One region of the Cellulomonas sp. WB94 genome, then DNA from elsewhere that is predicted to be linked to it. Evidence: riboswitches for the same ligand, from Rfam matches in the RefSeq annotation. Region 1 holds a riboswitch; each other region holds the start of a gene.
What was found. A riboswitch is a leader RNA that binds a small molecule or an ion and turns the genes downstream of it on or off. The one in region 1 is predicted to bind S-adenosylmethionine.
Positions count from the first base shown of each region.

Region 2: linked by a shared signal. The riboswitch ahead of DDP54_RS07595 (methylenetetrahydrofolate reductase) and the one ahead of DDP54_RS06490 (aminotransferase class V-fold PLP-dependent enzyme) in region 1 are both predicted to bind S-adenosylmethionine.
Region 3: linked by a shared signal. The riboswitch ahead of DDP54_RS07940 (hypothetical protein) and the one ahead of DDP54_RS06490 (aminotransferase class V-fold PLP-dependent enzyme) in region 1 are both predicted to bind S-adenosylmethionine.

Region 1 covers NZ_QEES01000002.1:1,154,966-1,162,134, forward strand. The annotation lists gene DDP54_RS06485 (APC family permease) at 1-557, opposite strand, end outside; gene DDP54_RS06490 (aminotransferase class V-fold PLP-dependent enzyme) at 581-1,975, opposite strand; SAM riboswitch class IV at 2,015-2,129, opposite strand; SAM riboswitch class I at 2,246-2,348, shown strand; gene DDP54_RS06495 (DUF1737 domain-containing protein) at 2,353-2,595, shown strand; gene DDP54_RS06500 (rhodanese-like domain-containing protein) at 2,592-3,017, shown strand; gene DDP54_RS06505 (O-succinylhomoserine sulfhydrylase) at 3,121-4,296, shown strand; partial or broken gene DDP54_RS18560 (GGDEF domain-containing protein) at 5,133-5,627, shown strand; gene DDP54_RS06515 (EAL domain-containing protein) at 5,759-6,481, shown strand; gene DDP54_RS06520 (LLM class flavin-dependent oxidoreductase) at 6,517-7,098, opposite strand.
Region 2 covers NZ_QEES01000002.1:1,392,255-1,399,423, reverse strand. The annotation lists gene DDP54_RS07605 (hypothetical protein) at 1-12, shown strand, start outside; gene DDP54_RS07600 (DNA-3-methyladenine glycosylase I) at 82-714, shown strand; SAM riboswitch class I at 809-903, shown strand; gene DDP54_RS07595 (methylenetetrahydrofolate reductase) at 897-2,003, shown strand; gene metE (5-methyltetrahydropteroyltriglutamate--homocysteine S-methyltransferase) at 2,006-4,354, shown strand; gene DDP54_RS07585 (Hsp20/alpha crystallin family protein) at 4,542-4,991, opposite strand; gene DDP54_RS07580 ((deoxy)nucleoside triphosphate pyrophosphohydrolase) at 5,122-5,544, opposite strand; gene DDP54_RS07575 (putative sulfate exporter family transporter) at 5,571-6,695, opposite strand; gene DDP54_RS07570 (LysR family transcriptional regulator) at 6,766-7,169, shown strand, end outside.
Region 3 covers NZ_QEES01000002.1:1,471,204-1,478,372, forward strand. The annotation lists gene DDP54_RS07905 (DUF881 domain-containing protein) at 1-544, opposite strand, end outside; gene DDP54_RS07910 (cell division protein CrgA) at 653-898, shown strand; gene DDP54_RS07915 (rhomboid family intramembrane serine protease) at 973-1,821, opposite strand; gene DDP54_RS07920 (peptidylprolyl isomerase) at 1,844-2,383, opposite strand; gene rnhA (ribonuclease HI) at 2,407-2,838, opposite strand; gene DDP54_RS07935 (hypothetical protein) at 3,110-4,039, shown strand; gene DDP54_RS07940 (hypothetical protein) at 4,099-4,530, opposite strand; SAM riboswitch class IV at 4,581-4,692, opposite strand; tRNA gene DDP54_RS07945 (tRNA-Ala) at 4,846-4,918, opposite strand; gene DDP54_RS18590 (DLW-39 family protein) at 4,931-5,050, opposite strand; tRNA gene DDP54_RS07950 (tRNA-Ile) at 5,072-5,145, opposite strand; gene DDP54_RS07955 (DUF3566 domain-containing protein) at 5,222-6,079, opposite strand; gene gyrA (DNA gyrase subunit A) at 6,076-7,169, opposite strand, start outside.

The sequences.
Region 1 (7,169 bases):
ATCGCGTACGGCCCGCCGTGCAGGACGCCGTCGAGCCCGATCCGGTCGACGTCGGCGCCGCCGCCCGCCGCACTGGCCGCGACGAGGACAGCGAGCGCCGCGAGCACGACGACGACGAGCACGACGGTCAGCCGCGCCGTCCGCGTGATCCCGCGGTAGTTCACGGCCGCGAGCCCCACGACGGCCGCCACCGCGAACGGTCGCTGCCACCCGGGCGGTGCGACGTACGCGGCGAACGTGAGCGCCATCGCCGCGCACGACGCGAGCTTCCCGACGACGAAGCCCCACCCGGCCAGGTACCCCCACCACGGCCCGAGCCGCGCGCGCCCGTACACGTAGGTGCCGCCCGACGTCGGGTGCACGGCCGCGAGCTGCGCCGACGACGTCGCGTTGGCGACGGCGACCAGGGTGGCAATCGCGAGACCGACGAGCAGCCCGCTGCCGGCCGCTCGGGCCGCGGGACCGAACGCCGCGAACACCCCGGCGCCCAGCATCGAGCCGAGTCCGATCATCACGGCAGAGCCGGTGCCGAGCCTCCGTGCGAGCTGGTCCGTCACGGTGCGACGCTAGCGCGCCGCACTCACTCGACGGCGGGGCCGCACGCCGCCGCGGTCGCCGCGAGCCCGTCGAGACCGTGCACCGGGATGAGCGGCCGCGTGTCGTCGGCGACGACCCAGCAGCCGTCCTCGACGACGTACCGGGCGCGGGGGCCGCTCGTGAGGTAGTCGGTGAGCGCGTTCAGGAGCCGGTCGACCGCCTCGCCAGGAGTGCCGACACCGACCGACGCGCGGATCGCGCCGCCCGGTGCCCCCAGCCGCACGAGCAGCGGGTGCGCGCAGAAACGCCCGTCGCGCACGCCGATGCCGTGCTCGGCGGCGAGGTAGGCGGCCACGAGGCCCGGGTCGTGGCCCTCGACCGTGAACGTCACGACCCCGACGGGCTCGGTCGAGTCGGGCCAGATGCGCAGGACCTCGACCCCGGCGATCGCGTCGAGGCCGGCCACGAGTCGGGTCCGGAGCGCGACCTCGTGCGCCGCGAGCGCGCCGTCGGGCAGCGCAGCAAGGACCTCGCAGGCCTCGGCGAGCGCGATGGCTCCGATGACGTTCGGGGACCCGGCTTCGTGCCGGGCCGGAGCCGGCTGCCACAGTGTCCGGTCGGCCCGTACGTCACGCACCGCACCTCCCCCTGCGAGGTACGGCGCACCGTCGTCCAGCCAGTCACGGCGGCCCACGAGGGCGCCTGCACCGAACGGCGCGTAGGTCTTGTGGCCGGAGAAGGCGACGTAGTCCGCACCGGTCGCGGTGAGCGAGAAGCCGCGATGAGGGACGAGCTGCGCGCCGTCGACGACGACCCGCGCCCCTGCAGTGTGCGCGAGCGCGACGACATCCGCGACCGGCAGGGCCTCGCCCGTGACGTTGGACGCGCCGGTCACCGCGACGAGCGCGTAGGCGGTGGACGCCAGCTCGGCGGCGAGGGTGGCGAGGGTCGCGGCGACCGTCGGCTCGATGGGGAGGACGGTCGAGGCGCGGCCCGTCCCCAGTCCCCACGGCAGCAGGTTCGCGTGGTGCTCGAGGTCGAGCACGAGGACGCGACCCGGGGTGCCGTCCGGCCCCGCGGGGACGACGTTCGCGAGCAGGTTGAGCGCGTCGGTCGTGTTGCGCGTGATGATCGCGACGTCGTCGGACCGGGCGCCCACGAACCGCGCGATGGTCTGCCGCGACGCCTCGTACAGCGCCGTGGACACCTGCGAGAGGTAGCCGGCGCCGCGGTGCACCGAGGCGTAGAGCGGCAGGACCTCGGTCACCCGGGCCGCGACCGCCTCGAGGGCCGGCGCGCTCGCGGCGTAGTCGAGGTTCGCGTAGGTCCGTGCGGTGCCGTCGACGAGCGGCACCTGCGTGCCGGAGCCGACGACGGGGAGCAGCGGCAGCTGCGTGGACGGGGTCGCCCAGACGGCGCGCTCGGCGGTGACAGACATGGCACTCCTCGGCAGATCTGTGGGGAGCCGACGGCCAGCACCCCGCGCTTGCCGTCCACCGAACGGCGGACGGCCAGGTCGTCACCCGGGGCACCCCACCGCGGAGGAGGGTTGCCGGCCAGCAAGCCGGGGCTTTCTGCTGGCACTCGTGACCTGCGACGAGGATCGCCGCTCCCGCACGGCAGTGTCAACGGAGAACCGGGAAGTCTCGGATCGCGGACACTCTGTCCGCGGACTGGACCACATCCCCGGACGGTCGTACGATCGCGGTCACCATCCAGAGCGGCTGAGAGATCTGGCTCGACGACGCCGCAGCAACCCGCGAGCACGCACCGTGCTCGGCCGAGGGTGCTACCGCCAGGACCGATGGAGGCGTGATGAGCACGACACCTGACCCCACGACCGACGACGGCACGAGGACGGCGACCCAGACCCGACTCCGCTACCGCCTGCTGACCGGACCCGACGACAGGACGTTCTGCGAGCGCATCAGTGCCGCGCTCGACGACGGCTACGTGCTGCACGGCGGACCGACGCTCACGTTCGACGGCGACCGCGTGATCGCCGGGCAGGCCGTCGTCCTGCCCACCAACCCGACCCCCGAGACGAGGCTCGTATGAGCACGCAGTACGCAGGCGACCTGACCCCCCAGCAGGCCTGGGACGTCCTCGCGGCCGACGAGCGCGCGGTGCTCGTCGACGTCCGCACCGACGCCGAGTGGCGCTACGTGGGTGTCCCCGACACGTCGTCCCTCGGCCGACGCCCCGCTCTGATCGAGTGGGTGACGTACCCGAGCGGCCTGCCCAACCCCTACTTCGTGGCGTCCCTCGCAGCCGCCGGCCTGGCGCCGGGCGACGAGCGGCCGGTCCTCTTCCTGTGCCGGTCGGGCGTGCGCTCGGTCGCCGCGGCGACGGCCGCGACCGCCGCCGGCTTCGGCCCTGCGTACAACGTGCTCCAGGGGTTCGAGGGCGACGTCGGGCCCGACGGCCACCGCGGGGCGCACGGCTGGCGCGCGGCCGGCCTGCCCTGGACCCAGCCGTGAGCGCGGGCGGCGCGCGTCGCACCCCCGGTCCGGGCGACTGGGACGCCCGCCGCTCCCCCGGGACTCCCTACGACCCGACACTCTCGCGGTCCGCGGCGGCCTCGTGCGCAGCGAGTTCGGTGAGATGTCCGAGGCGCTGTTCCTCACGCAGGGCTATGCGTACCCGAGCGCCGGCGAGGCCGAGGCGGCCTTCGGCGGCGAGGTCGACCGCTTCCTGTACTCGCGCTACGGCAACCCGACGGTCTCGACGTTCGAGGAGCGGCTGCGCCTGATCGAGGGCGCCGAGGCCGCGTACGCCACGGCCAGCGGCATGTCGGCGGTCTTCACGGCGCTCGCGGCCCTCGTGCGGTCCGGGTCGCGGATCGTCGCGTCGCGCGCGCTGTTCGGCTCGACGGTCGTGATCTTCGACGAGATCCTCGCGAAGTGGGGGGTGCGGACCGACTACGTCGACGGGCACGTGCCCGAGCAGTGGGAGGCCGCGCTCGCCACCCCGGCGGACGTCGTGTTCTTCGAGACGCCGTCCAACCCGATGCAGGACCTCGTCGACATCGCGGCCGTCAGCGCGCTCGCGCACGCCGCGGGGGCCGTCGTCGTCGTCGACAACGTGTTCGCCACGCCCGTGCTGTCCCGGCCGCTCGAGCACGGCGCGGACGTCATCGTGTACTCCGCGACCAAGCACATCGACGGCCAGGGCCGGGTGCTCGGCGGCGCGATCCTCGGGACCGACGAGTTCATCCACGGGTCGGTGCAGACGTTCATCCGGAACACCGGACCGTCGCTGAGCCCGTTCAACGCCTGGGTCCTGCTCAAGGGTCTCGAGACCATGTCGCTGCGGGTGCGCCACCAGACGGCGTCCGCGCTGCAGCTCGCGACGTGGCTCGAGCAGCACCCCGCGATCGCGACGGTCCGCTACCCGTACCTCGCCTCGCACCCGCAGCACGAGCTCGCGCTGCGCCAGCAGACGGCCGGTGGCACCGTTGTCACCTTCGCCCTCGCCGTGCCCGACGACGCGTCCGCCGACGACGCCAAGAAGGCCACGTTCGGCTTCCTCGACGCCCTGCGCGTCATCGACATCTCGAACAACCTCGGCGACGCGAAGTCGATCGTCACGCACCCCGCGACGACGACGCACCGCAAGCTCGGACCCGCGGGGCGCGCCGCGGTCGGGATCGGCGAGGCGACCGTGCGGCTGTCGGTCGGGCTCGAGGACCCCGCGGACCTCGTCGACGACCTGTCCCGCGCCCTCGACGGCCTCGGGGCGGGCCGTCCAGCCGCGTAGGCCGATCGGATTTCATCCGGCTCAGGTAAGGCTGCACTCTCGCGCGCTCGACCACCTGCTGCGAGGGTGAGCCCAGGAGTCGTGCCCTGGCACGGCCCCTCGCGCCGCTCATACCCGAGCGCCCGTGACCGATCAGGGGATCGACCGCTGAAGTCGTCCTGCACGCGAACGTGAGCCACATGACCGGGAGACGGGTGTCGATGACGCACCCCGCGGGCGATGCGCGCCCTCGGGCGCGGGTCGTCGCCGTGGCGAGCGCCGGCCTCGCCACCGTGATCGCGGTGGTCGGGGTGTTCGGCCTGTGGTCGTCGCGCGAGCTCGAGGCGGGAGCCGACCGTGCTCTCGCCGCGATCCACCTCTCGGGTGCCTACGCCCACGCCGCGACCGCCATCGCGGCCGAGGAGTCGTTCGAGCGCAAGTACCGCCTCGAACCGGGGCCGGACGTGCGCGCACGCCTCGACGACGCGTCGGCCGACCTCGCCGCAGCGCTCGCCGAGGTGGAGATCCACGGCGACGCGGACGACAGGGCGCGGGTGCGCGTCGTGGGCGTCGCCCACACCACCTATCTGATGTGGATGGACCACATGTTCGCGGCCGTCGACGACGGCGACCTCGCGACCGTGCTTCTCATCGACAGCTCGAAGATGGAGCCGGCGTTCGAGACGATGTCCACGACCGTCTCCGGCGCAGCCACGCAGAGGGAGCAGGCCGCCGTCGCCCAGCTCGCCGATCTCAACCGGCTCGAGAGCATCACGAGCTGGCTGGCACCGACCGTCCTCCTCGTCGGCCTCCTCGTGGCGGCCGGCCTGCTGTCGGTCATCCGGTCGCACCGCCGGATGCTCGACACCGAGCGGGCTCGCGCCGTCGAGGACTCGCTGCACGACGCCCTGACCGGCCTGCCGAACCGGACGCTTCTCACCGCTCGCCTCGACGAGGCGCTGGACACCGACGACCGAGACGGACCTCGGACCGAGACCGCGCTGCTCCTGATCGACCTCGACCGGTTCAAGGAGATCAACGACACGTTCGGGCACGGCTACGGCGACCAGCTGCTGCGCCAGGCCGGGCAGCGGCTGGCCGGGTTCGCGGGCGAGCGTTCGACCGTGTCCCGCCTCGGTGGCGACGAGTTCGCCATCCTCCTTCCCGACGTCCCGAGCGTCGATGCGGCGACCCGCGCGGCACGGCTGGTGCTGGCTGCGCTCCGGACGCCGTTCCGCGTCGAGGGTGTCGACCTGGACGTGGACGCGAGCATCGGCGTCGTCGTCTCGGGCCAGCACGGACGCGACAGCACGACGCTGATGCAGCGCGCTGACGTCGCGATGTACGTCGCGAAGACCGAGCAGATCGGGGTGTCGGTGTACGACCCGACCGGCGACGCGCACTCCCCCTCGCGGCTCGCGCTGCTCGGTGAGCTCCGCCGCGCGATCGACCACGAGGACTCGTGCTGCACTACCAGCCCAAGGTGCGGATCAGGGACGGCGCACTCGTCGGCGCGGAGGCCCTCGTCCGGTGGCAGCACCCCGAACGCGGGCTCATCCTGCCGGGCGAGTTCATCCCGCTCGCCGAGCACACCAGCCTCGTCTCCCCGCTCATGTACCTGGTGCTCGACACCGCGCTCGCCCAGGTGCGCGCCTGGTCGTCCGCCGGCCGACGGACGCCGGTCTCGGTCAACCTGTCCGCCCGGAACCTGCTCGACCCCGACCTCGCCGTGCAGGTCGCGGACCTCCTCGCCATCCACGAGGTCGAGCCGGAGCTCCTTCAGCTCGAGGTGACCGAGACGGCGATCATGATCGAGCCCGTGCGGGCCGAGCGGGTCCTGCGCGAGCTCGCGGCGCTGGGCATCCGGATCTCGCTCGACGACTTCGGTGCGGGGTACACGAGCCTCGGCCAGCTCCGCACGCTGCCGATCTCCGAGCTGAAGATCGACCTGTCACTCGTCATCCCGATGGCCCGGGAGCCCGGCGCGGCACTGATCGTGCGGAGCGTCGTGGACCTCGGACGCAGCCTCGGCCTGACGCTCGTGGCGGAGGGCGTGGAGGACGCGGCGACCCTCGCCGCCCTGGCGCACATGGGGTGCGACGAGGCGCAGGGGTACCACTTCTCGCCGGCGCTCGCCGCCGACGCCTTCGAGGCGTGGTGCGTCAGCCGCCACCTCGGCCTCGTCGTCCCCCTGGACGTGGCGTAGCCGTCTCCCGTGGCCGACGGCCGACGGCCGACGCGTCAGGCTGCGCACAGGTCGCCGACCAGGAGACGCAGCCGCTGCACGTCCGCGCCCCCGGCGAGCGGGACGAGCACCACCTCATCGACTCCCACCCGTTCACCGAGCGTCATGGCGGCGTCGACGAGCCCTGAGGGTGCCGCGACGGCCCTCGTCACCGAGGGCGCCCAGGCGATCCCGGCCAGCGCGTCGAGGTGGTCGAGCAGGGCGCGCTTGCGACGGGCTGCGGCGTCGTCGTCGGTCACCACGACCTCGACGTCGAGGACGATCCGGATGCTCGAGCGGTCCCGGCCGACGGCGGCGATCTCCTCCTCGACCGCCGCGACGAGCTGGCGCATCGCCGCGAGCGACGGGACCCGCGACGAGAACCCCAGCCGCACGACGTCGGCCCGGGCGGCGCCGAGCGCAAGACCCGCCTCGGACTCCGGCCGGAACTGCAGCGGCGCGGAGCCGTCCGGCTGGGGGGACGGGACGGCGACGGCGACGGCGGTGCCGAGCGCCCGTCGGGGTCGACCGGCGACTGCGGCGGCCGACTCGGGTGCGGCGGCGACCGTGCGGGGACGGTCAAGGATGAGCTGAGGCATGGGTCGCGTCCTGGAGTTTTCCTTGCAGGTGCGCAGCGGGGGCCGGTCGGCCGCGGGCGCGCGGGGTTGTC
Region 2 (7,169 bases), 240 kb from region 1:
GACGAGCGCTGAGTCGCCGCGCGTCCGCAGAGCTGTGGAGAACCGCGCGCTGCTGTCAGGCCTGGGCGGCAGACTCCACGCATGACCGCTGACACGCCGCCCGCACCCACCGGCCCTGAACGCGCCGAGCCCGCACCCACCGAGCCCGGCCCGCCAGCTGCCCCGCGCTGCTTCGGTGACGGCGACCCGCTGTACGAGGCGTACCACGACGACGAGTGGGGGGTGGCGGTCCACGGCGACCGTGCGCTGTTCGAGCGCATCGCCCTCGAGGGCTTCCAGTCCGGGCTGTCGTGGATCACGGTGCTGCGCAAGCGCCCGGCGTTCCGCGCGGCCTTCGAAGGCTTCGACCCCGAGCTCGTCGCGCGCTTCGGCGAGGCCGACGTCGCGCGCCTGCTGTCGGACGCCGGGATCGTGCGCAACCGCGCGAAGATCGAGGCCACGGTGGCGAACGCCCGTGCGCTGCTCGCGCTCGTCGAGTCGGGCCGCACCCTGGACGAGGTGGTCTGGTCGCACGCCCCGGTCGCGCTCGGGCGCGAGCGCCCGGTCACGTGGGCCGACGTCCCGAGCCTGACCGACAAGTCGAAGGCCCTCGCTCGTGAGCTCAAGAGCCTGGGTTTCCGGTTCATCGGGCCGACGACCGCCTACGCTTCCATGCAGGCGTGCGGCCTGGTCGACGACCATCTGGCCGGGTGCCGCGTGGTTCTGGCGCGCTGACGGTCCGGCGCGCTCCGGCAACCAGATCGCGGGACCGGAGTATCTCGCCAGTTGAGAAGCGTTGCTCAGCATCCGGGATGGGTCTAGCATCGGGCCACCATCCAGAGCGGTCGAGAGTCCTGGCTCACTGACGCCGCAGCAACCCCCCTCGAGCGAGGGTGTGGGTGCTTCCGCCAGGCCCGATGGAGTTGAACCATGATCTGCTCGGCACCGTGTCCGTGGACCCCGTCCGGGGTCTCGCCGTGACCGCCACACCCGAGGCGTCGGTCGACGCCCGCACCGAGGCGGCGCCCCGGCACCGGGCCACCCTCGCGCCCATCGACCGCCCGACGGTCTCGTTCGAGCTGTTCCCGCCGCGCAACCCCGACGCCGCCCCCAAGCTCTGGGCGACGATCGAGGCGCTCGGTGCCGCACGCCCGGACTTCGTCTCGGTCACGTACGGCGCGTCGGGCAAGACCCGCGACACGACGCGCGGGCTCGTGCGCCGTCTGCTCCGCGAGACGTCCCTCAACCCGATCGCGCACCTGACCTGCGTCGGGACCTCGCGCGACGAGGTCACGGCGGTCGTCGAGGAGTTCCTCGACGAGGGCGTGCGCTCGTTCCTCGCGCTGCGGGGCGACCCGCCCCTCGACGAGCCGGACTGGCACCCGCACCCGCAGGGTCTGTCGACGGCCGCCGAGCTCGTCGAGCTGCTCCGCGAGATCGAGGCCCGCCGATGCTCCACGAGCCCCGCGCAGAAGGTCCGCGCCACCGTCCGGCCGCTCTCGATCGCCGTCGCGGCGTTCCCTCGCGGCAACGCCGGCACGGGGAGCACGCGTGCGCAGGACGTCGCGGCGCTGCTCGCCAAGCAGGAGGCCGGCGCCGACTTCGCGATCACGCAGGTCTTCTACGAGGCGTCGGCGTACCTCGAGCTCGTGGCCGAGGCGCGCACGGCGGGCGTGACCATCCCGATCATCCCGGGCATCATCCCGACGACCGACCCGGCCCGCCTCCTGCGCGTCGAGGGCCTCACGGGCGTCCCGGTGCCACGCGACCTGCTCGCGCTGCTCGGCTCGGTGGACGACGAGATCGAGCGGCACCGCATCGGGATCCGTGCGAGCGTCGACCTCGTCAACGGCGTCCTCGACGGCGGCGCCCCCGGCGTCCACATCTACACGTTCAACACGCATCACGCCGCACTTGACCTGCTCGAGGGTGCACACCTCGGCGGGGGAGCTCCGACAGCTCCCGACCAGGCCAGCGAGCCGCAGGTCGCCGCACCCCAGACCGACCACTCTCCGAGGGGCTGATCATGACCAGCACGACCACCACACCCGCCGTCCCCGAGTTCCCGGCGGGCACGATCCTCGGCTACCCGAGGATCGGGCCCCACCGTGAGCTCAAGAAGGCCCTCGAGGCCTTCTGGGCAGGCAAGACGTCCGCCGACGACGTCGAGGCCGTGGCCGCTGGCCTGCGCAAGCAGACCCGCGCCCGTCTCGCCGGGCTGGGGCTGCGCACCGACGTCCCCGCGATCCCGAGCGCGTTCTCGTTCTACGACCATGTGCTCGACACGACGGCCGTCGTGGGCGCAGTGCCGGCCCGGTTCGCGGACCTGGCCGACGCCGACGGCCGCCTCGACCTCGCGGGCTACTCGACGGTCGCGCGCGGCCGCGGCGACGACCTGCCGCTCGAGATGACCAAGTGGTTCGACACGAACTACCACTACCTGGTCCCCGAGATCGGCCCGGAGACGACGTTCCGGTACGCGAGCGACCGTCCCGTGCGCGAGTTCGCCGAGGGCCTCGCGGACGGCGTGCTCACGCGCCCGGTCCTCGTCGGACCCGTCACGTACCTCGCGCTCGCGAAGCCCACCGAGGGAGCCCCCGAGGGCTTCGAGCCGCTCGACCGCCTCGCGGACCTGCTGCCCGTCTACGTCGACCTCCTGCGCGACCTGGCCGCGGCCGGCGCGACCTGGGTCCAGCTCGACGAGCCCGCGCTCGTCTCGGACTCGCTCACCGTGACGCCCGAGGCCGTCCGCGCCGCGGTCACCGAGGCCTACCGGGTGCTCGCGACCGAGCTGGCTCGCCCCGACCGCCCGGCGATCCTCGTCGCGGCCCCGTACGGCGACCTCGGTGCCGCGCTCGGCGTGCTGGCCGCGACCGACGTCGAGGGCATCGCGCTCGACCTCGTCCGCGGTGCGGCACCGACCGTCGCGGTGAAGGGGCTGACCTCGAAGGTCGTCGTCGGCGGCGTGATCGACGGTCACAACATCTGGCGCGCGGACCTCGACACGAAGCTGCAGGTCCTCGAGCAGCTCGAGACGCTCGGCGCGGCCCAGGTCGCCGCCGGGACCTCGACGTCCCTGTTCCACGTCCCGCACACCGTCGAGGACGAGCCCGCCCTCGACCCGACGCTGCGCGGATGGCTCGCGTTCGCCGACCAGAAGGTCGCGGAGGTCGTCACGCTCGCCGAGGGCCTGACCGAGGGGCGCGAGGCGATCCACGCCGAGCTGCTCGCGGCCGGCGACGCGGTCCGGTCGCGCGCCGCTGCGCCCGGCGTCGTGCGTCCCGAGGTCCGGGAGCGCGTGGCCGCGCTGACCGAGGGCGAGTTCCACCGCGGTCCGTTCGCCGAGCGCCGGTCGGCCCAGGCCGCGCGTCTCGCGCTACCGCCGCTGCCGACGACCACCATCGGCTCGTTCCCGCAGACGCCGGAGATCCGCAAGGCGCGCGCAGCCCACGCGAAGGGCGACCTCACGACCGAGCAGTACGAGGACGAGATGCGCGCCGAGATCCGCCGCGTCGTCGAGCTCCAGGAGGCCATCGGCCTCGACGTCCTCGTCCACGGTGAGCCCGAGCGCAACGACATGGTGCAGTACTTCGCCGAGAACCTCGACGGGTTCGCGGTCACGCAGAACGGCTGGGTGCAGTCCTACGGCTCGCGCTGCACGCGGCCGTCGATCCTGTGGGGCGACGTGTCGCGGCCCGCGCCGATCACGGTCGCGTGGACGACGTACACGCAGTCGCTCACGACGAAGCCGGTCAAGGGCATGCTCACGGGCCCGGTCACGATCCTTGCGTGGTCGTTCGTGCGCGACGACCAGCCGCTCGCCGACACCGCGAACCAGGTCGCGCTCGCGCTGCGCGACGAGATCGAGGACCTCGAGGCTGCCGGGATCGCCGTCGTGCAGGTCGACGAGCCTGCGCTGCGGGAGCTGCTGCCGCTCAAGGCGGCCGACCACGCGGCCTACCTCGACTGGTCGGTCCGCTCGTTCACCCTCGCGACGTCGGGCGTCCGCCCGGACACCCAGATCCACACGCACCTGTGCTACTCGGAGTTCGGCGAGATCATCGGCGCGATCGACGGCCTCGACGCCGACGTGACGTCGATCGAGGCGGCGCGCTCGAAGATGGAGATCATCGGGGACATCGCGGGTGCCGGCTACGCGCGCGGCATCGGTCCGGGCGTCTACGACATCCACTCGCCGCGGGTCCCGACCGAGGGCGAGGTCACCGAGCTGCTGGCCGAGGCCGTGAGGTCGATCGACGCGGACCAGCTGTGGGTCAACCCCGACTGCGGGCTCAAGACCCGCCGCTACGAGGAGGTCAACCCGTCGCTCGAGCACATGCTCGCCGCGACGCGGGCGGTCCGCGCGACCCTCTGAGCGCGAACGCGGCGTGAACGACGCCGAGCCCCGGTCGGCCTGGCTCGACCGGGGCTCGGCGTCTGCACGGGCTGGATGGCCCGGGCGGGCTCCCACCCACCCGGGCCACCGGTCTCAGCCCGTGGCCGCGCGCTAGCTCACTGCTGAACCGTCGCACGGTCCGTCGGACGGGTTCACGCGACGACGACTAGGCCGTGTGCTCGGCCGTGTGCTCGGTCGTCTGGGTGATCGTCGCGGGCTGGCTGCCGTGCTGGACCTCGATCTTGCGCGGCTTCGCATCCTCGGAGACGGGGATGCTGAGCGTCAGCACGCCGTCGGTGTACGTCGCGTCGATCTTGTCGAGGGCCATGCCGCGGCCCACGGTGATCTGGCGGACGTACGAGCCGGTGGCGCGTTCACGGAGGAACCACTGCACGTCGTGCTCGTCGGCGGACCGCTGGGCACGGAGCGTGAGCGTGCGGTCCTCGACGTTGAGGTCGATCGTGCCGGGGTCGACACCGGGCAGGTCGCAGTGCAGGACGTAGTGGTCACCGGAACGGAAGAAGTCCATCGGCATCGTCGCTGCTGCTCGGGCGGACCCGAACATCTCGCCGACAAGCCGGTCCATGTCCTGGAATGGGTCGAATCGCGTAGCCACACCCATCACCTCCCTGAAGGTGAGGCACCGGACCGCCCGATGCCTCGGAACGGGCCCGACCCGGAAAGTCGTGCGGGGCCGGGCGGCTACGCCTTCAATTTTGGCACTCGTCGAGCGCGAGTGCCAGGCCTCAGAGCGATGCGTGGCGAGCGGCGAGCGCCTCGACGATGCGCACGTCGGCGTCCAGCCAGGGCACCGTCATCCAGTGCCCGACGGGCAGCCACTGCACGCGGTCGTGCTCGACGAGCGGCTCCGGGGTGCCGTCCTGGAGCTCGGCCAGCCAGAGCCGCATCGTGTACTGCTCCGAGAGCAGCCAGGCGCCGTCGTCCGGCCCGACGAGCTCGGGGCCGAGCGAGATCCGGACCCCGAGCTCCTCACGGATCTCGCGGTGCAGTGCCTCCTCGGGGGACTCCCCGTCGTCGACCTTCCCGCCGGGGAACTCCCAGCGCCCCGCGAGGCTCGCGGGCACGGCGCGCCGTGCCGTCAGGAGCTCACGCGGGTCGTCGAGGTCGTCGACGATGGCGGCGGCCACGACGAGCACGGGCGGGTTCATGCCAGCGAGTCTGTCAGGTCGACAGGTCAGCCGAGGGCACCCACGGCCAGCAGCCCCCCGAGGCTGACGGTCATCGCGACGGTCGTCGCGACCGCGCCGAGGAGGACGGCCCGTCCGCCCGACCGGGCCAGCCGTGCCACGTGCACCTGGGTGCCGAGACCGACCATCGCCGCTCCGAGCGCGAGAGTCGTGGCGCCGTGCACGACGGGGACGGCGACGTCGGGCACGCCCCCGACGGTCCGGACGGCGACCGCGACGAGGAAGCCGATGACGAACAGCGGCACGACCGGGACGGCGGCGCCCCCCGAGCGGGCGCCTCCGCGACGTCGGACCACGCCGACCGCGGTCACGAGCGGGGCGAGGAGGACGACCCGCGCGAGCTTCGCGACGACGGCGACCGAGAGCGCGGCCGCGGAGACCGCACCGGCCGCTGCGACCACCTGCGCGACCTCATGGACCGACATGCCCGCCCACAGCCCCGCGGTGCGATCGCTCAGGCGGGCGGCCCGCGCGACCACCGGGACGACGAGGATCGCGACGCTGCCGTAGAGCGTGACGAGCGCGACGGCTGTCGCGACGTCGTCGTCCTCGGCGTCCGCAACGGGGCTCATCGCGGCGACGGCGGCCGCGCCGCAGATCGAGAAGCCGGTCGCCACCAGGAGCGTGAGGGACCGACCGACCCGGAGCCGGCGCCCGAGCCACAGGGTCGCGCTGAAGGTCGTCGCGACCGTGACGACCAGCACGCCGAGCTCAGGCGGCCCGAGCGCGAGCACGTCGCGCGCGGAGAGCTGGAGGCCCAGCAGGACGACGCCGGTCCGGAGCACGCGTCGACCGACCCAGGCCAGTCCGCGCTCGAACGATGCGGGGACCGCATGCGCCGCTCGCGCGACCACGCCGAGCACGATGGCGACGAGCAGGGCCGGTGCCGCGGGGGCCGTCAAGGTGAGCGCGAGGCACGCGCCGGACACGGCGAGCGCCGCGAGTGCCCCGGGGACCACCGACTGCGGACGGGGGAGCGCGTCGTCGCCCCGCCCGCGTCGTCGCGGCGTAGGCAGGGACAGCGACGACGGTGGGGGCACTCGCGGCGTCGGGACCTCCACGTGCGGGACGACGGGCGGCGCCGCGGGGGCGAGCGGGTGGGGCGGGGTCACCTGGACGACTCTGGTCGACGGGCGGCCCCCGCAGAACCCCGACCTCGCTGTCGACCCCTAGCCTGAGGCTATGACCACGGATCCCGTCGCGAGCCGGCGGACACCGCTCGCCGCCCTCGAGCTGCTCGTCGCGATCGAGGCCCACGGCTCGATCACCGCCGCGGCGCACGCTCTCGGCATCGCGCAGCCGTCGCTCAGTGCCGGTCTGCGGCGCCTCGAACGCCAGACCGGGCTCACCCTGGTCACCCGATCGCCGTCCGGCACCGTGCTGACCGAGCTGGGACGACGGGTCGTCGGGCGGGCCGCGGACGTCATCGCAGCGTCGGACGCCTTCGAGGGGGAGGTCACGGCGCTGCGGTCGGAGCAGGGAGGCCGCCTCACCGTCGCGGCGAGCATGACCATCGCGGAGTACCTCGTGCCGCACTGGCTCTCGGCCCGGCCGGCCGGGGCGGCCGTCGTCGACCTCGACGTGGC
Region 3 (7,169 bases), 320 kb from region 1:
GCGAGTACCGCCGGCCGTGCAGCGACAGGACGTTGCCGATGCACTGGAACGCGCTCGTCGAGATGACCCGCTGGTCCATGAGGCTCATGGCCTCGGCCCCACCCGCCCACAGCGCGTTGACCACCGCCTGGAGGTCCTGCTGGTGGACGACGAGGTCGTCCGGGCGCACGTTCGGGAGGTTCTGCGAGTCGGCGGGCGCGTCGGTCATGCTCACCGTGATCCCGGGACCGGTGACGCCCACCATCCCGGAGGCGACGTCGTACCCGGACCCCGGCGAACCGATCTGCAGGCCCGTGAGTCGTGCCTGCTCCTCGGTCAACCGGTCGACCTCGGTGCGGAGCGTGCCCACCTCGCCCTGCAGCCGCGCGACACGCGACTCCTCGACAGCGGCGAGGTCGGCGAGGTTCTGGGGGTGGCGCTCGTCGGTCCCGCGCGCGAGCCGCGCGTTGGCCACGAACATCATGCCGGCGAGCGCGAGCACGAGCGTCACCGAGAGCGTTCCACGGCTGACCCTGTGCACGACGTGGTGGGTGCGGTCCGGCACGCATGCTCCTCTCGGGCGTGATCGCCACTACGCTAAGCCACGTTCCGGCGGGCCGGCGCCGATCTGCCGTTCGCCGCCCCGCCCCATCGCAGGACAGGAGCTGTTGACGTGCCTGAGTCGAGGTCGCGGAAGAAGCCCGCGTACATCCCGCCCCCCAAGGCGGCCGGACCCGTGGTGAACCCGACCTGGCTCGTGCCGGTCATGCTCACCCTGATGATCGTCGGCCTGGCCTGGATCGTCGTGACCTACATGATGCAGTCCCAGTACCCGATCCCGGGGATCGGGCAGTGGAACCTCGCGATCGGCTTCGTGCTGATCCTGGCGGGTTTCAGCCTCACGACCCGCTGGCACTGAGCCCCGCACCACGAGGGGGTTGTCCCCAGGCGGGGACAACCCTGTGGATAACTACACGGGTGTAATTCGCTTCCTCAGACGCTCGCGTACTTGAGCAGGGCCAGCCCGACGACGACCACGGCCGCCACGACGGTCGCGACGATGCCGATCTCACGACGACGCAGCGCCGGCGCGTACGCGTAGGCGGCGCCGAGGCCTGCCCCGACAACCAGGCCGCCGACGTGCGCCTGCCACGCGATGCCCGGCACGACAAACCCGATGACCAGGTTCAGTCCGATGATCATGAGGAAGCTCTGCGCGTTGCGGCCGAGCCTGCGGAGCACGACGAGCACTGCGCCGAACAACCCGAACACCGCGCCGGACGCGCCCACGGCCCCCTGGACCCACGCGAACTCCACCGGCGACGCGAACAGCAGCACCCCGACCGACCCGGCGACCGCGCTGATCAGGTAGAGCGCGATGTACCGCGCCCGGCCCAGAGCGTTCTCGAGGAACGGGCCGACGATCCACAGCGCGTACATGTTGAACAGGATGTGGAAGATGCTCGTCGAGTGCAGGAACGCGGTGGTGAGGAACCGGAAGGGCTCGACCTGACCTGCAGCGGGCGAGAACGCCCACCGGGCTGTCCAGCCGAGCACCGCCAGCTGGAGAACGAAGCTCACGACGCACAGCGCGATGATCGTGAGCGTCACGACCGGGCGCCCGTCGTGGACGCGCCCGCCGAGCACCGTCTGGGTCGGCCGGGCGTTGCGTGCCGCCTCAGCGACGCAGTCGACGCACTGGACACCCACGGGCGCCTGCCGCTGGCACTCCGGGCACACGGGCCGTCCGCAGCGCTGGCAGCGGACGTAGGAGATCCGGTCGGGGTGACGCGGGCAGACCGGGGGGCCCGCCGTCTCGGGCAGCGGCTGGAAGGAGCTCATGAGACGGCGGGCGGGAAGCCGCTCAGTCCTCGATCGTGACCGACGAGATGACGACGTCCTCGACGGGGCGGTCGCCCGCACGCGTCGGGACGGCGATGATCGCGTCGACGACGGCGCGCGACGCGTCGTCCGCCACCTTGCCGAAGATCGTGTGCTTGCCGGTCAGCCACGTGGTCGGGGCGACGGAGATGAAGAACTGCGAGCCGTTGGTGCCACCCACCTTGCCGGTGATCGGGTCGCGCCGCGGGCCGGCGTTGGCCATCGCGAGCAGGTACGGCTCCGTGAAGCCGAGCTCGGGGTGGATCTCGTCGTCGAAGTTGTAGCCCGGGCCGCCGGTCCCGGTGCCCAGGGGGTCGCCGCCCTGGATCATGAAGCCGGAGATCACGCGGTGGAAGATCACACCGTTGTACAGGGGGTCGGTGCGCTCAGCACCGGTACGGGGGTCCTTCCATGCCTTGGAACCCGTGGCCAGGCCGGTGAAGTTCTCCACCGTCTTGGGCGCGTGGTTCGGGAAGAGCTCGATCCGGATGTCACCGGCGGTCGTGTGCAGCGTCGCGAACATGGGAGCAGTGTTTCACGACGACGTCAGCCGCGTCGCTCCCTGACCTGGTCCACACCACGGTTGGCGAGCTCGTCGGCCCGCTCGTTCCCGACGTCGCCCGCGTGCCCCTTGACCCACTGCCAGGTGATCGTGTGCCGCGCGACCTCCGTGTCGAGGGCCTGCCAGAGCTCGGCGTTCTTGACCGGCTTCTTGTCGGCCGTCCGCCACCCGTTGCGCTTCCAGCCCGCGAGCCACGAGGTCATGCCCTTCATGACGTACTGCGAGTCGATGTTGAGCTGCACCGTGCACGGCCGCTTGAGGGCCCGCAGGCCCTCGATGACCGCGGTGAGCTCCATGCGGTTGTTGGTCGTGTCCTCCTCGCCCCCGAACAGCTCGCGCTCGTGGGTGCCCGACCGCATCCAGACCCCCCAGCCGCCCACGCCGGGGTTGCCCTTGCAGGCGCCGTCCGTCCACATCTCGACGACTGTCGCGGCGGTGGCGTCCGTGGCCGGCCGGGACGACGAGGTCGCGGGCGCAGGCGTGGTCGCGGGCGCGGCGGGCGCGGGGGCGGAGGGCGCGGCGGCGGACGAGTCGGTGGACGAGGTGACGGACGACGGCATGAGCCCGACTCTAGGTCGTCCCGCGGGGCATCGGCGCACCCGTGACGTGCGCCGGGACCCTGCGCGCTCCCGCGCGTGGTGGCAGAGTGGGACCTCAGGACGCCAGCCGCACAACACGGGAGTGGACATGACCTTCAGCATCCGTCGCCCGACGCTCGACCAGGTCGACACCGAGCGCCTCAAGGAGCACGCCGCGGACTTCGCAGCGAGCGCGAAGGTTCACGCCGGCGAGGCAGCGACGCACGCCGCCGAGGCTGCCGGGCAGGCCAAGGACTGGTCGACGCCGCGCATCGAGGCAGCTGTCGAGTGGCTCGTGCCGCGCATCGAGCACCTGTACAAGGAGAGCGTGAAGGCCGCGGCACCGCGCGTCGAGAAGGCCGCGGAGATGGCCGCGCCGGCCATCGACACCGCCCATGACAAGCTCGTCGACGACCTGCTCCCGCGCCTGGTGACGGCCATCAACGAGGCCGCCGAGCGTGCCGGTGCGGCCGTCGAGAAGGCCGCCGACAAGGCGGCCACCGCACCCGCCGCACTGGCCGCCGCCGCGGCAGCTGCCGAGGCGGCCGCGACCGAGAAGAAGAAGCACACGGGCCGGAACGCCTTCTGGCTGTTCGCGCTCCTGGCGGGGATCGGCGCCGCTGTCGCCGCCTGGACCCGCACGCGATCGACCGAGGACCCGTGGGCCGAGCCCTGGGAGCCCGCCACCGAGGCGGGCCACACGGGCACCGAGACCCTGCGCGCCCGCGCGCACGAGGCACGCGAGGACCTCACCGTGAAGGTCGGCGACGCCGCCGAGACCGTCGGCGAGGTCGCCGGTGCCACGGTCGCGAAGAGCCGTGAGGCGACACGCAAGGCCGCCGACAAGGTGACCGCCGCCGCCGAGGAGCTGACCGAGAAGGTCACCGAGGCCCGCGAGGACCTCACCGAGAAGGTCACGGACGCCGCGAAGAAGGTCACGACGCGCCGCTCGGTGCCCAAGACCATCGACACGGCCGACTCGGCCGCCTCCGAGGGTGTCGAGGCTGCCAGCGAGACACCTGACGAGACGACCATCTGACCTCGGTCAGGAAGCGCCTCCGGCCACGCGCGTCGGCCGGAGGCGGCACGACCAGGGGGCTAGGACGTCCACGGCTCCCTGATGAGGTCCGGGTCGAGGCCCGGACGTCGCGGCACGTACCCGAACCCCTCGTCGCTCTGGGCGTCGTAGCTCACGACGAGCCCGCGCTCGTCCGGCTCGCGACGCCAGCGTGCGAGGCGCACGGTGTCGCCGGGGGAGAGGGCCGCGCCGGCGCGCCTGCGGGCCTCCATGCGCAGCATGGCCACCGCGAACGCCCGACGGTGGCAGTCTGCGACCTGCCACGGCACGAGACCGTCGTCCGGGCCGACCTGCTCTGTAAAGACGGTGCGTCGCCGGCAGTCGGCCCACACGGCGGCACCCGTGGTGACGTTGTACCGGCGCTCGTACTCCTCGCTCATCCAGGCGTACGTGCGGCCCTCGCCGAGCCAGCGGATGACCTCGGCCTCATCTTGGATCAGGGGTGCTGACATGGGTCCGCCTCGTCGTTCGAGCACCCGGCGGTCCCTCGGGAGGTCGCGTGCGTCCGTTCTTCCTGCACCGGAGGTGCGGGCGGGTCTTCTTCCGGGGGCACCGTGGACGGGACGCGGTTGCCGGCCAGCACGCCGGAAGGCTTGTCGCTGGACCTCGTGACCGGGACGAGCATCCCACACGCCGGGAGGGCCGCTTCGCGCAGCGTGGTCAGGCCCGCGGGCGCGGGACGACGGAGGAGGCCGGACTGGACCGTGGCGAGGGGGCAGCATGGCAAAGGCCCCTCCCGGACACCGGAAGAGGCCTTCGACCTGCGGTGGAGCCAAGGGGACTCGAACCCCTAACCCCCTGCTTGCAAAGCAGGTGCGCTACCACTTGCGCCATGGCCCCGAGAGCGGTGGGTCACTCGAAGGTGTCGGTGACCTCTGCCCACAGATCCCGGTCGTCCTGGTTCTGCGAGTACTGCTGCCACGCGACATAGCCGACTGCCGCAACTGCCATCAGGAGAAGCAGCTTCTTCATCGGTCCCCCACGGGTCGGGAGTGGGCCTAACAGGACTTGAACCTGTGACCTCTTCCTTATCAGGGAAGCGCTCTAACCGTCTGAGCTATAGGCCCGTATGTGCACCACGCTGGGCGGGGCGCGCCGGACGAGACTACCCCAGTCCAGCCATGGCGCCCAAACGCGGTCGGCCTACTCGTCGGTCATCGTCAGGTGCACCCCACCGACCAGCGCAGCGGTGATGTTGTAGAGGAACGCGGCGATGGTCGACAGCGCCGTCAGCAGGAAGACGTCGACCACGGCGATGAGCGTCGCGGCCGAGAGGATCCGGCTGAAGGAGACGTACTGAAGGATGTCGACGTTGCTCTCCGCGCCGAGCACCTCCCGGACGAGCGTGTCGGCCTGCGCGAAGACGTGCATGCCGTCCAGCGCGAACCAGACCACTGCCGCCGCGACGACGAGGATGATCCCGAGCGCCACCGACAGCAGGAACGACAGCTTCATGACCGACCACGGGTCGATGCGGGAGACGGCGAGGCGGACCCGGCGCGGCGCACCGGTCGCGGAGACCGTAGGGATCCGGCCCGTCGTCGGACGGGGGGCGGGTGTGCCCGACGCTCGCGGGGGGGCGGTGTTCGTGGTTCCGGTCATGGTGTGTTCCTCGGTGCGGGAGTGCGTGGCCGAGCCGATCGCGGCCGACGTGGCGGCTGCGGCCTTCTTGAGCGACGAGGTGACGGAGTCGACCGCGACCTGGAGCGGCGAGGGGGCGTCGTCGAGGTCGACGGAGGCCGACGCGCTCGACGCCGACGCGCTGGAGGCCGACGCGCTCGATGAGGTGGACGGCCGCACCGCAGCCGGGCCGCGCGGCGGACGCGGGCCGAAGCCGGTGGCCTCGTCGATCGGCTCGGACCCGGCGGGTCGCAACGTGGCCGGTGCGCCGGCGGGCGCACCGCCGGTGGGCGCACCGCCGCTCGGCACGCCGGGCCGGCTCACCGGCCCGGACGGCCGGTTGCGCGGCGGGATCGACGGGGGAGCGGGCTCAGTGCTCATGCATCCTCCTGCGGGGATGACACAGCGCCTGTCGGGTCCTCCGGCACGGGCTGCGGCGAGGCCGCCGGCGCATCCGCGGACACGTCCGACGACGCGGTCTCGTCGACCACGGTACCGGCATCGTCGCCGAGGTGTCGCTCGATGTTGCGAGCGACCGCGATGATCCGGTCGTTGTTCTCGGGCTTGGCGAAGATCACGCCCTGCGTCGCCCGCCCGGTCGCGTTGACCTCGCTGACGGCCGACCGCACGATCTTCCCGCGTTCCATGATGACGAGAACCTCGTCGTCCTCGTCCGTGACCAGCGCACCGACGAGGTCGCCGTTCGCCTCCGGCAGGTTCGCCACCTTGATGCCGAGGCCGCCTCGACCCTGGACCCGGTAGTTCTCGACGGTCAGCGCGGTGCGCTTGGCGATGCCACCCTCGGTGACCGTGAACAGGAACGACCCGTCGCGCACGACGTCCATCGCGAGCAGCTGGTCCTCGGTGCGGAACTTCATGCCGGTGACGCCGGACGTCGCCCGACCCATCGGTCGCAGCGCCTCGTCGTTCGCCGTGAAGCGGATCGACTGCCCCTTGCGCGAGACGAGCACAAGGTCGTCCGTGGAGTTGACGATGCACGCCGAGACGACCTCGTCGGGCAGGCCGTCCTCGTCCTCGCGCAGGTTGATCGCGATGACGCCGCCCGACCGCGTCGAGTCGTACTCGCTCAGCCGCGTCTTCTTGACCAGGCCCCGCAGCGTCGCCAGGACCAGGTACTCCGCCTGGTCGTAGCTCTGGATGTCCAGGACCTGCGCGATCTTCTCGCCGGGCTGGAACGCGAGCAGGTTCGCGACGTGCTGGCCCTTCGCGTCCCGGCCGCCCTCGGGCAGCTCGTACGCCTTGGACCGGTAGACGCGGCCCAGGTTCGTGAAGAACAGCAGCCAGTGGTGCGTCGTCGTGACGAAGAAGTGGTCGACGATGTCGTCCTCACGCAGCTGCGCGCCCCGCACACCCTTGCCACCGCGGTGCTGGGCCCGGTAGTTGTCGCTGCGGGTGCGCTTGACGTAGCCGCCGCGCGTGATGGTGACGACCATCTCCTCCTCGGCGATGA